One region of the Catenibacterium faecis genome, then DNA from elsewhere that is predicted to be linked to it. Evidence: a T-box and tRNA genes for the amino acid it is inferred to sense, from the RefSeq annotation. Region 1 holds a T-box; the other holds one or more tRNA genes.
The links. The T-box of region 1 lies ahead of lysS (lysine--tRNA ligase). A T-box ahead of a tRNA ligase gene usually reads a tRNA of that ligase, here a tRNA-Lys.
Positions count from the first base shown of each region.

Region 2: it has a tRNA-Lys gene. The T-box ahead of lysS (lysine--tRNA ligase) is inferred to sense a tRNA for this amino acid. The anticodon was not compared.

Region 1 covers NZ_JACRWG010000042.1:4,502-9,715, forward strand. The annotation lists gene H8909_RS09390 (YjdF family protein) at 1-380, opposite strand, end outside; gene lysS (lysine--tRNA ligase) at 767-2,707, opposite strand; T-box leader at 2,746-2,955, opposite strand; gene H8909_RS09400 (YitT family protein) at 3,026-3,883, opposite strand; gene H8909_RS09405 (MurR/RpiR family transcriptional regulator) at 3,951-4,679, opposite strand; gene H8909_RS09410 (RDD family protein) at 4,711-5,214, opposite strand, start outside.
Region 2 covers NZ_JACRWG010000004.1:48,877-54,090, forward strand. The annotation lists gene H8909_RS02515 (RNA-guided endonuclease InsQ/TnpB family protein) at 608-1,771, shown strand; gene H8909_RS02520 (tautomerase family protein) at 1,965-2,306, shown strand; tRNA gene H8909_RS02525 (tRNA-Asn) at 2,445-2,519, shown strand; tRNA gene H8909_RS02530 (tRNA-Glu) at 2,522-2,597, shown strand; tRNA gene H8909_RS02535 (tRNA-Val) at 2,603-2,678, shown strand; tRNA gene H8909_RS02540 (tRNA-Thr) at 2,686-2,761, shown strand; tRNA gene H8909_RS02545 (tRNA-Lys) at 2,767-2,842, shown strand; tRNA gene H8909_RS02550 (tRNA-Leu) at 2,850-2,932, shown strand; TPP riboswitch at 3,179-3,279, shown strand; gene thiM (hydroxyethylthiazole kinase) at 3,313-4,113, shown strand; gene thiD (bifunctional hydroxymethylpyrimidine kinase/phosphomethylpyrimidine kinase) at 4,100-5,214, shown strand, end outside.

The DNA of each region.
Region 1 (5,214 bases):
TTCAGTTCAAACATTCGCAGTTCGTCCGCTTCTTTTTTCTCACGGCTCCTCACTTTACGCTCCTGTTTATTCTGTTCCTGCTGTAATTTCAATGTCTGCTGCGATTTTGTGCCGATGCCTGTTTCCTGCATCTGTTTTTTCGCTTCACGTTGCATCCTTTTGGGATTTCTTTTTATATCTTTTACAACAGTATCAACAGCCGGACTGAATTTCAAACTAAAATAGTATTTTTGAATATATTCCTGCACTTCGTAATCCTTTGGTTCTGCACCAAATGTTACCTTCGCCACAGATAGTTTACCATCTTCAATACGTTCAAATACACCTACCCAAAATGGTTCTTCAAAATATACCGTCAGTTTTCCACTTGCTTTGTCCATAAGAATCCCTCCTAAAATGAATTGAACAAAGAATGGACAACCCGGAGGGGCAGGTTACTTACCCTATTTGCATAGGACGGCTGGGCTACCTACCAGCTCTAGTACATTTTTAATGTACATTGCGTTTTTATCTTTGTATTTATAATCAAGCCATATGGCACGATTAACTTATTCGGTCAATTCCGATTTGTATTTCTGTTTGTTTTAAAAATGGGCAACTCCGATTGGAATTGCCCACTCATTGCACTAATTATGCGATTTTTTCTTGCTTGCACCGATTTCTGCATCAAATGATGTAAGTTTGATGTAAATCGCTGTTTTTTCAGTTTTTTATCAAATGAAGTACGTCCCGTCTATTTGGTAAAACGGTACATCTTTACATCATCTTAATAGAGCTTTGCACCTGCCGGAATGTGGTCATCAACCATCAGAAGATGAAGCTTTTCTTCGCCTTCTTCTTCATGAATAGCACTGAGGAGCATACCGCAAGAGTCAATGCCCATCATAGCTCTCGGTGGAAGATTTGTGATAGCAATAAGAGTCTTTCCAACCAGTTCTTCCGGCTCATAAAAGCTATGAATACCGCTTAAAATGGTTCTGTCTGTGCCTGTTCCGTCATCAAGAGTAAACTGTAACAGTTTCTTTGACTTCGGTACTGCAACACACTCTTTAACCTTTACTGCACGGAAATCTGACTTGCTGAATGTATCAAAATCAACAAATTCCTCAAATAAAGGCTCTACCTTTACCTTAGAAAAATCAATCTTTTCAGACTCAGTTTTTACATTTTTTTCAGGTGCTTCAGAAGCTGTATTATTTACATCATTTTTCTTATTTACACCATCTAATGACTTCATTTGTGGGAATAAGATAACTTCACGGATAGTTTCCTGACCAGTTAATAACATAACTAATCTGTCGATACCCATACCCATACCACCAGTTGGTGGAAGACCGTATTCAAGGGCTTCTACATAGTCCATATCCATTTCGTTGGCTTCATCGTTACCTAATTCTTTTTCTTTTAACTGATTTGCGAATCTTTCATACTGATCATCTGGATCATTTAATTCTGTGAATGCATTTGCATATTCGTTACCACAGATGAATAACTCGAATCTCTGAGTGAAACGAGGATCCTGTAAGTTCTTCTTTGCAAGTGGAGAAATTTCAATTGGATGACCATATACGAATGTTGGTTCTACAATTGTTTCTTCTACATACTTTTCAAAGAATGCATTGACAATATGACCATATGCAAAATGTGGTTCTACTTCAATACCATGTTCTTCAGCAAGTTTCTTAGCTTCTTCAAAAGTCTTCTGTTCACCAAAGTCAACACCAGTCTTTTCTTTAATTGCATCAACCATAGAGATTCTCTTGAATCCAGGTGCTAATGAAATAGAATGACCTTTGTATTCTACATCATAAGTACCATTGACAGTCATTGCGGCATTCGCAATGATACCTTCTGTTAAGTCCATCATACCTTCAAGGTCAGAGAATGCTTTATATACTTCGATAGTAGTGAATTCTGGGTTATGAGTTCTGTCCATACCTTCATTTCTGAATAAACGACCGATTTCATAAACGGCATCCATACCACCAACAATTAATCTCTTAAGGTTTAATTCTGTTGCGATTCTTAAGTAGAAATCTTTATCTAATGCATTGAAATGAGTGATGAAAGGCTTAGCTGCAGCACCACCAAGAATAGAGTTCATGATTGGTGTTTCTACTTCTGTGTATCCTTTATCATCTAAATAATGCTGGATTGAACGAACAATCTTAGGTCTCATGAAGGCTACTTTACGTGCTTCATCATTCATGATTAAGTCAACATATCTTCTTCTGAAACGTTCTTCAGTATCTGTTAAACCATGGAACTTTTCTGGTAAAGGTCTTAAAGCCTTAGTAAGGTGTGTATACTTTTCTACTCTTACAGTTAATTCACCAGTATGAGTCATGAATACTTCACCATCAATACCGATAATATCACCTAAATCGCTCTTCTTAACTAATTCATAAACATCTTCACCAACAGTATCTTTCTTGATATATAACTGGATTTTTCCATCTCTATCAAGAAGGTTCATGAAGCATACTTTACCTTTTCTTCTCTTTGCGACAATACGACCTGCAATACTTACAGTTGGTTTGCTTTCTTCTAATTCTTCTGCAGTCTTATCGCTATAGTTCTTTCTAATGTCTGAAGTATAAGCAGTCACATCAAATCTCTGTCCAAATGGGTCAATTCCAAGATCTTTAAGTTCCTGTAACTTCTGTCTTCTTACTAATTCCTGATCAGTAAACTTTCTTTCTTCCATGTGTGTTCTCCTTCTTTAGAATATAAAAACTCTCATCCGCTAGGGACGAGAGTTAACCGTGGTACCACCCTTATTCATCTACATAAGTAGACCTCATTAAGCCTTAACGCGGCAACACGTTATTTTATCACGTTAGATCCAAAATACAGCTCCCAGTCTTTATTCATATCAACTTCCCCATTCCTTTACACCAGCCAGGAATTCTCTCTGCGTTCCATCGATATTACTCTTCTGTTCATAGCTTTTACTCAAGTATTATAGACAATAAATAAATATGTTGTCAAGGTCATTTTACAAGCCTTATTCAATCTAATTTATCTATAGACGTTTTTCAAATCCACCAAGGATTTCTGAATCCTCACTAATAGTCACAAATGCCTGTGGATCAATATCATATACAATCTTCTTAAATGTTTTCACTTCATATTTATTGATTGCACAATAAAGAATATATTGATCATTTTCTGTATAAGCACCCTTACCCATCCAGTAAGTTACACCTCTACCAGTCTTTTCCATAATCACATTCTTCATATCTTTTTCTTTAGTGAAGATTAATGCTATCACATTGATGTTCTGATAATGGATATGGTCGCTAATGAAATACAATACAAATACAAAGATAATAGAATACAGTGTAGTCTGTAAATCAAAGATAAATGCACAGCAAGTTAAAATAACAGCATTCAAACTCATTGATAACTTCCCTACCGAGAATCCTGGTTTAGTCTTAGATAAGCACACACCCGCAATATCAATACCACCTGCACTACCACTACCTTTGAGGGCAAGTCCTACACCAACGCCACACATAATAGCCCCAAAGATACAGTTAGATAACATATCGGGCATGATTGGATGTGTTAAGTTAGGTAAGAAAGATAATGTGATAGTCTGTACAACAACACTCATACCTGTTTTAACACAGAATTCTCTGTTCAAGATTCTATACCCCATAATAAATAATGGAATATTAATCATGAAGTTGATGATCCCTACAATGTTCATTGATTTAGGGATTGGTAGAAGTTTTCTTACAAAAACTTCGATAATCTGTGATGTACCAATTACACCTCCAAAGTTCAAGCCATTAGGTGTTACAAACAACCAGATTCCTAAAGATAATAAAATACTTCCAGCAATGACTTCGCCATACTTTTCTAGATTTTCCCTCATAGCGTTCCTCTTTCATATCATAACATAGAACATTAAAACAAATAAAAGAATGCCTTTCAAGCATTCTTTAGTAAATTCCATATTCTATAAATAGATTCGCAATAGACTCAATGATATAGAGAACAGGTACCTGCGTTGCTGAACTATAAAAGTCATTGTTTTTGGTACTTGGCATATAGTACGTAAGAGCTAAATCAGACATCTTCGCAGCTGAGGAAGAAGCATTATTTGTGACTACAATGATTTTGATATCATATTTTTTTAAGTCTTTGATACGATCAATGATTTCTCTTGTTTCTCCTGAAACCGTGAAGAAAAGAGCACAGTCATTTTGATCATACATCCCCCTAAAGCGGGCACTGAAGTCTCCACTATACATGGTACGTTTTCCCTTACGATTAAATAAAGAAGCCGCAAACTTTGCAATCGCATCACTTAGACCAATGCCAGAACAGATCACCTCATGACTATTCACAATTATTTCAGCCGCTTGATGAATAAGATCATCAAACTCTTTATTGTCTACTCGATTAAAATAATCGAGAATATAATTTAAAGCACGTTTGTTTTGAATAGGTTTATCTTCCTGATCCAGTTTCATTTCTGCTTTCCATTCTAAGAATCCTTCATAACCAAGTTTTTTAGCTACTCTTGTAATCATAGAAGAAGATACATGAAGATCTGTAGATAAATCTTTAAGTTTCATATGAATCACTTCATGACGATGAGAAATGATGTAGTTGTAAATATCTAATTCTAAATCACTTAATTGATTCATTTGATCTACCGTAACCATAAAATACCTCCAAAAGGTATTTTATCACACTTTATGCAAATCTCTTTTTCATTTTCTTATTCTGTTTCTTCTTTTTCTTTTCAATACTCAACAACATATTCCTGTAGTCTTCTGACTTAATATCTACAACAAGTGTATGTGAGACAATATCATGTAATGATTTCTTAGACTTTAAGATAATCACAAGTATTCCAGATAATATAGTAATAACGAGTCCTACTTTACTCCAGATAGAGGCAATATTGTATCCAGTTAATACATTGACTAACTGATGAAGCATATTACTACATGTATAAATACTTCCTTCAACTAAGAAGATCATAATAACCTGTCTGATGATCAGTTGTTTCACATTCACTTCTTGATAGTTGTCATTCACAATCTTTAATCCTAATAGTTTTTTACCTAAAGTCTGTCCTTTCCAGATTATAGGTAATACTACATAGTACACAAATGCAACTGAAAGTGAAAGAACACCTGCAATTACTTGATAATATCCCTTAAATATAGATAACTGCTGAGGAATATAGACAGC
Region 2 (5,214 bases), on a different contig from region 1:
TATACTAAGGTATAACATGAATTGTAAAGGAGGGAACTATAAGTAACTGAATATATCGACCATTGTGTTTGAATGTGTTTAAATATGCTCATAAAGGGAGTATTAAAATGAATACATTAAATATCACAAATTTTAAACCAACGGATTTTATTGACTTTTAGGCGTATCTGTTAAGATATTATAACGTTGAGATAGAGAAGGAACTTTAAAGGCAAACCGAACCCCAACTAATAGGAATTATTATACTTATAATCATCATTTACTAAATTAAGTTACATTTTTAAGATAGTTTTATAATGCAAAAGAATTATTGTAGACCAGTGTATTGAAGATTATGCAAACCGTGTAACGATTTATTAGATGAAGTAATGGAACGGAAAATCAAGACCATAATTTGAATACCCTCAGACCACAGGTTAGTGAAAATTTTTTTAACGCCTAATAAACGGTGTTCATGAAGCTGAACTTGATGCATAAATTTTCTATTTGTTCTATAATTAGATTAGAAATCAGATGGAGAACTCATGAGGATATTGTTTCAATACTCCATGTGTTCTCATGCAGGCTGTATGGGCTTCGTAAGTATAAAAAAAACAGATAGAAAGGGATGAGGAAATTGCTGAAGAGCTTCAAGACGGAAATAAATCCGACAGAGGAGCAGAAAGTCAGGATTCGTAAAACAATAGGTACTTGCAGATTTATCTATAACTTCTATCTTGCTCATAATAAGGAGCTTCATGAAAATGGAAAAAAGTTTATGAGCAGCAGCCAGTTTAGAGTATGGCTTAACAATGAGTATCTTCCGAGTCATCCAGAATATTCCTGGATCAAGGAAGCTTATTCAAAATCGGTAACACAGGCAGTAAATGACGGACAGACCGCATTTAAAAGATTCTTTAATCACAAGAGTGCCTTTCCAAAATTTAAGAAGAAAGGCAGATCTGATGTGAAAATGTATTTTGTAAGGAATAATCCAAAAGATTGCCACTGTGAAAGACACAGACTCAAGATTCCGTCACTTGGCTGGGTACGCATCAAAGAGAAAGGATATATTCCAACTACAAAAGATGGAAACGTAATTAAGAGCGGTCATGTCTCAATAAAAGCTGATAGATACTATGTTTCAGTTCTTATAGAAATCCCAGACAAAACGTCAGCCAATAATTCCAGTGAAGGAATCGGTATTGACCTTGGATTAAAGGACTTTGCGATTGTCTCTAACGGAAAAACTTATAAGAACATCAATAAATCTGCAAAATTAAAGAAGCTTGAAAAAAAGCTTGTTCGAGAACAGAGAAGTCTTTCTCGAAAGTATGAAAATCTAAAGAAAGGAGAGTCCACTCAAAAAAGAAATATACAGAAACAGAGGCTTAAGATACAGAAACTTCATCATAGAATAGACAATATTCGTACTGATTACATCAATAAGACAATCGCAGAGATAGTGAAAACCAAGCCATCTTATATAACGATTGAAGATCTAAACGTATCAGGAATGATGAAGAACAAGCATCTTTCAAAGGCAGTTGCTTCGCAGAAGTTTTATGAATTTAAAACAAAGCTCCAAGCTAAATGCAAGGAGAACGGAATTGAACTTCGAGTAGCAGATAGATGGTTCCCATCATCTAAGACATGTCATTGCTGCAAGCATATCAAAAAAGATTTAAAGCTTTCAGATAGAGTTTTCAAATGTGACTGTGGCTATATCGAAGACAGAGATTTCAATGCTGCACTTAATCTGAGAGATGCTACCACTTACGAAGTTGCATAAACAAACGCAAACGTAGGTATGTACCGAAGGCTATTTCGGGAATTTACGACTATGAAGTGTACTTGAACTTGTGAGTAGATATGACGTTTGTCAATCGAAAGCATACACAATGAAATAGTAAGTAATGTTCGTGAGAACTTACATTATCTCGATGTGAGTATATTTAATCACATTTTGAGTGGCAGAATGAATTATGCCATATTTAGCATTACGTACAAACAAGACATTGACTCTTTCTCAGGAAGTTGAATTAAAAACTACTGTAGGAAAGTTAATCACAGTATTTCCTGGTGAATCAGTAGATACATTCATGATTCATATTGAAGACAATCAGCTTATTTATTTTAAAGGCCAGGAAGCAAATTGTATGATGATCACATTATACTTAAAAGGTCATTATACAGATGAACAGAAGGAACAGTTTGTAGCTGAACTTACTAAAGCTTTAGTGAAAATTACAAAGATTCCTGCTTCAAATCAGTATGTTACTATCTCTGAATTTGAAAAATGGGGTCACGGTGGTATCTACGAATAAGATTTTGCCTAGCAAAATCTTATTTTTTTGTCTTAAAACAGCTAAACATAATAAAAAAACACAAAAAAATGCAATTTTTTCAAAAAAAGGGTTGCAAAAGGTGTATCTGCATGGTAATATAAACAAGCATTCTGAAGTGCTTGAATAGCTCAGCGGTAGAGCAATCGGCTGTTAACCGATCGGTCGGGGGTTCAAATCCCTCTTCAAGCGCCAGTGGCCGGTTGGAGAAACGGTTAACTCACATGCCTTTCACGCATGCATTCACGGGTTCGAATCCCGTACCGGTCACCATATATGGAGGTTTAGCTCAGTTGGGAGAGCATCTGCCTTACAAGCAGAGGGTCAGCGGTTCGAGCCCGTTAACCTCCACCATTTTTTTGCCGACTTAGCTCAACTGGTAGAGCAACTGACTTGTAATCAGTAGGTTGGGGGTTCAAGTCCTCTAGTCGGCACCATTAGTGACTCGCTAGCTCAGATGGCAGAGCATCTGACTTTTAATCAGAGGGTCAGGGGTTCAAATCCCCTGCGAGTCACCATCTTGATGCGGGTGTGGTGAAATTGGCAGACACGCTAGACTTAGGATCTAGTGCTTCGGCGTGCAGGTTCAAGTCCTGTCACCCGCACCATTCTGAATGCAAACACCGAAGTATTCGGTGTTTTTTTATGCCTAAAAATAAAAAATCTACCAAAATGGTAGATTACATTCCATTATAGAAGAGAATTTGATGAGGGGAAGCTCATTAGTATCTCATATATTTTGGGAAGCTATAACAGAATGATGTGTATATTATAATACTCTAGGATAGAGTAGTAAATATGTATATAGTCATGAAATCCCTTGTATTTCATAACTGATTGTTTTAACATATTATTATAATTGAAATGGGAGCTAATTTGCTGAGAGTAGACATAAGTCTTGACCATGAAACCTGATTTGGATAATGCCAACGTAGGAATTTTATGAGCACCTTCTTTCAGCGTGCTCTTTTTTATGGAGGAAAAGAATATGAACTACATTAAGAAATTAAGAGAAGTAAAACCATTAGTACACAACATCACTAACTATGTAACAGTGAATGATGTAGCCAATGCGATTCTTGCCATTGGAGGCAGTCCTATTATGTCAGATGAGATCACAGAAGTGGCTCAGATGACTTCTATCAGTAATGCATTAAATATTAATATTGGGACTCTTAATCAGGTGAAGATTGCTTCTATGTTTGAAGCAGGTAAGGCATCTAATGCATGTAAGCATATTACTGTATTAGATCCAGTAGGTGCTGGTGCGACTGATTTACGTACTAATACATGTAAAGAACTATTAGAACAGATTCATTTTGATGCTATCAAAGGGAATATTTCAGAAATCAAGACTTTAATGGCTGGTACAGGTCATACTAAAGGTGTTGATGCATCTGCAGAAGATCAGAAGAACTCACATGATCTCATTGATGATATCAAAGCATTCGCAAAAGAACTCAATACTATTATTATTGTGACTGGTCTTGTAGATTATGTCACAGATGGTAATAAGTGCTATATGATCAATAATGGATGCAAAGAGATGAGTGCTATTACTGGTACAGGATGTATGTTATCAGGTATCTTAGGCTGTTTCCTAACAGTAGAAAATAGTGTAGATAGTGCTGCGGCAGCTGTTATGTCCATGGGTATTGCGGGTGAAATTGGTGCATCTAAATTAAAAGAAGGCGAAGGTAATGCAACACTTCGTACTTATTTAATTGATGCATTATTCAATATGACTGATGAAGAATTAGAAAAGAGTGGTAAATATGAAGTTCAATAATGATATGTTGAGACTCTATGCTGTGACTGATCGTCATTGGACAGGAGAACAGACTCTATATGAGCAGGTAAGAGATGTTTTAATGGGTGGTGCTACTTGTCTTCAGCTAAGAGAAAAAGACCTAGATGAAGCCTCTTTCTATGAAGAAGCAAAGAATATTAAAGAACTATGTTGTTTATTTGATGTACCATTTATTATTAATGATAATGTCATGCTTGCTAAGAAAATAGATGCAGATGGTGTTCATGTAGGTCAGGATGATATGGCATGTGTGAAGGCAAGAGAAATTCTTGGACCAGATAAGATCATTGGTGTGAGTGCACATACTATAGAAGAAGCAAGAATTGCGAAAGAACAAGGTGCAGACTATTTAGGTGTAGGAGCTATTTTCCCTACATCTTCTAAAGATGATGCAGAAGTATTAGGTATCAAGCGTTTAAAAGAAATGACTGAAACAGTGGATCTTCCAATGGTAGCCATTGGTGGAATTAGTTATGATAACTGCTTATTACTTAAAGATACAGGTATTGATGGTATTGCGGTTATTAGTGCTTTATTTGGTCAGAAGAATATCAAACAGGCTACTATTGATTTAAAGAAGCGTGTAGATGCACTTTATGAAACAATGCATACATGTTTAACTATTGCCGGTAGTGACTCTAGTGGTGGTGCAGGAATACAAGCAGACTTAAAGACAATGCTTGCTAATAAAGTATTTGGTATGAGCGCTATTACAGCCCTCACAGCCCAGAATACAACGGGTGTGACAGATATTATGGATGTTACTCCAAAGTTCTTAGAAAGCCAGATTCGTGCTGTATTTGATGATATCTATCCTGAAGCTGTTAAGATTGGTATGGTGTCTTCTAAAGCACTTATTCATACTATTGTAGAAATGTTGAAACATTATGATGCGAAGCATATTGTGGTAGATCCAGTCATGGTTGCGACAAGTGGCGCAAAGCTTATTAGTGATGAAGCTATTTCTACATTAAAGGAAGAATTACTTCCTATTGCTGAAGTCATTACTCCTAATATTCCAGAAACAGAAGTACTCACTGATATGGAAGTTAAGACTGTAGAAGATATGGAAATAGCGGC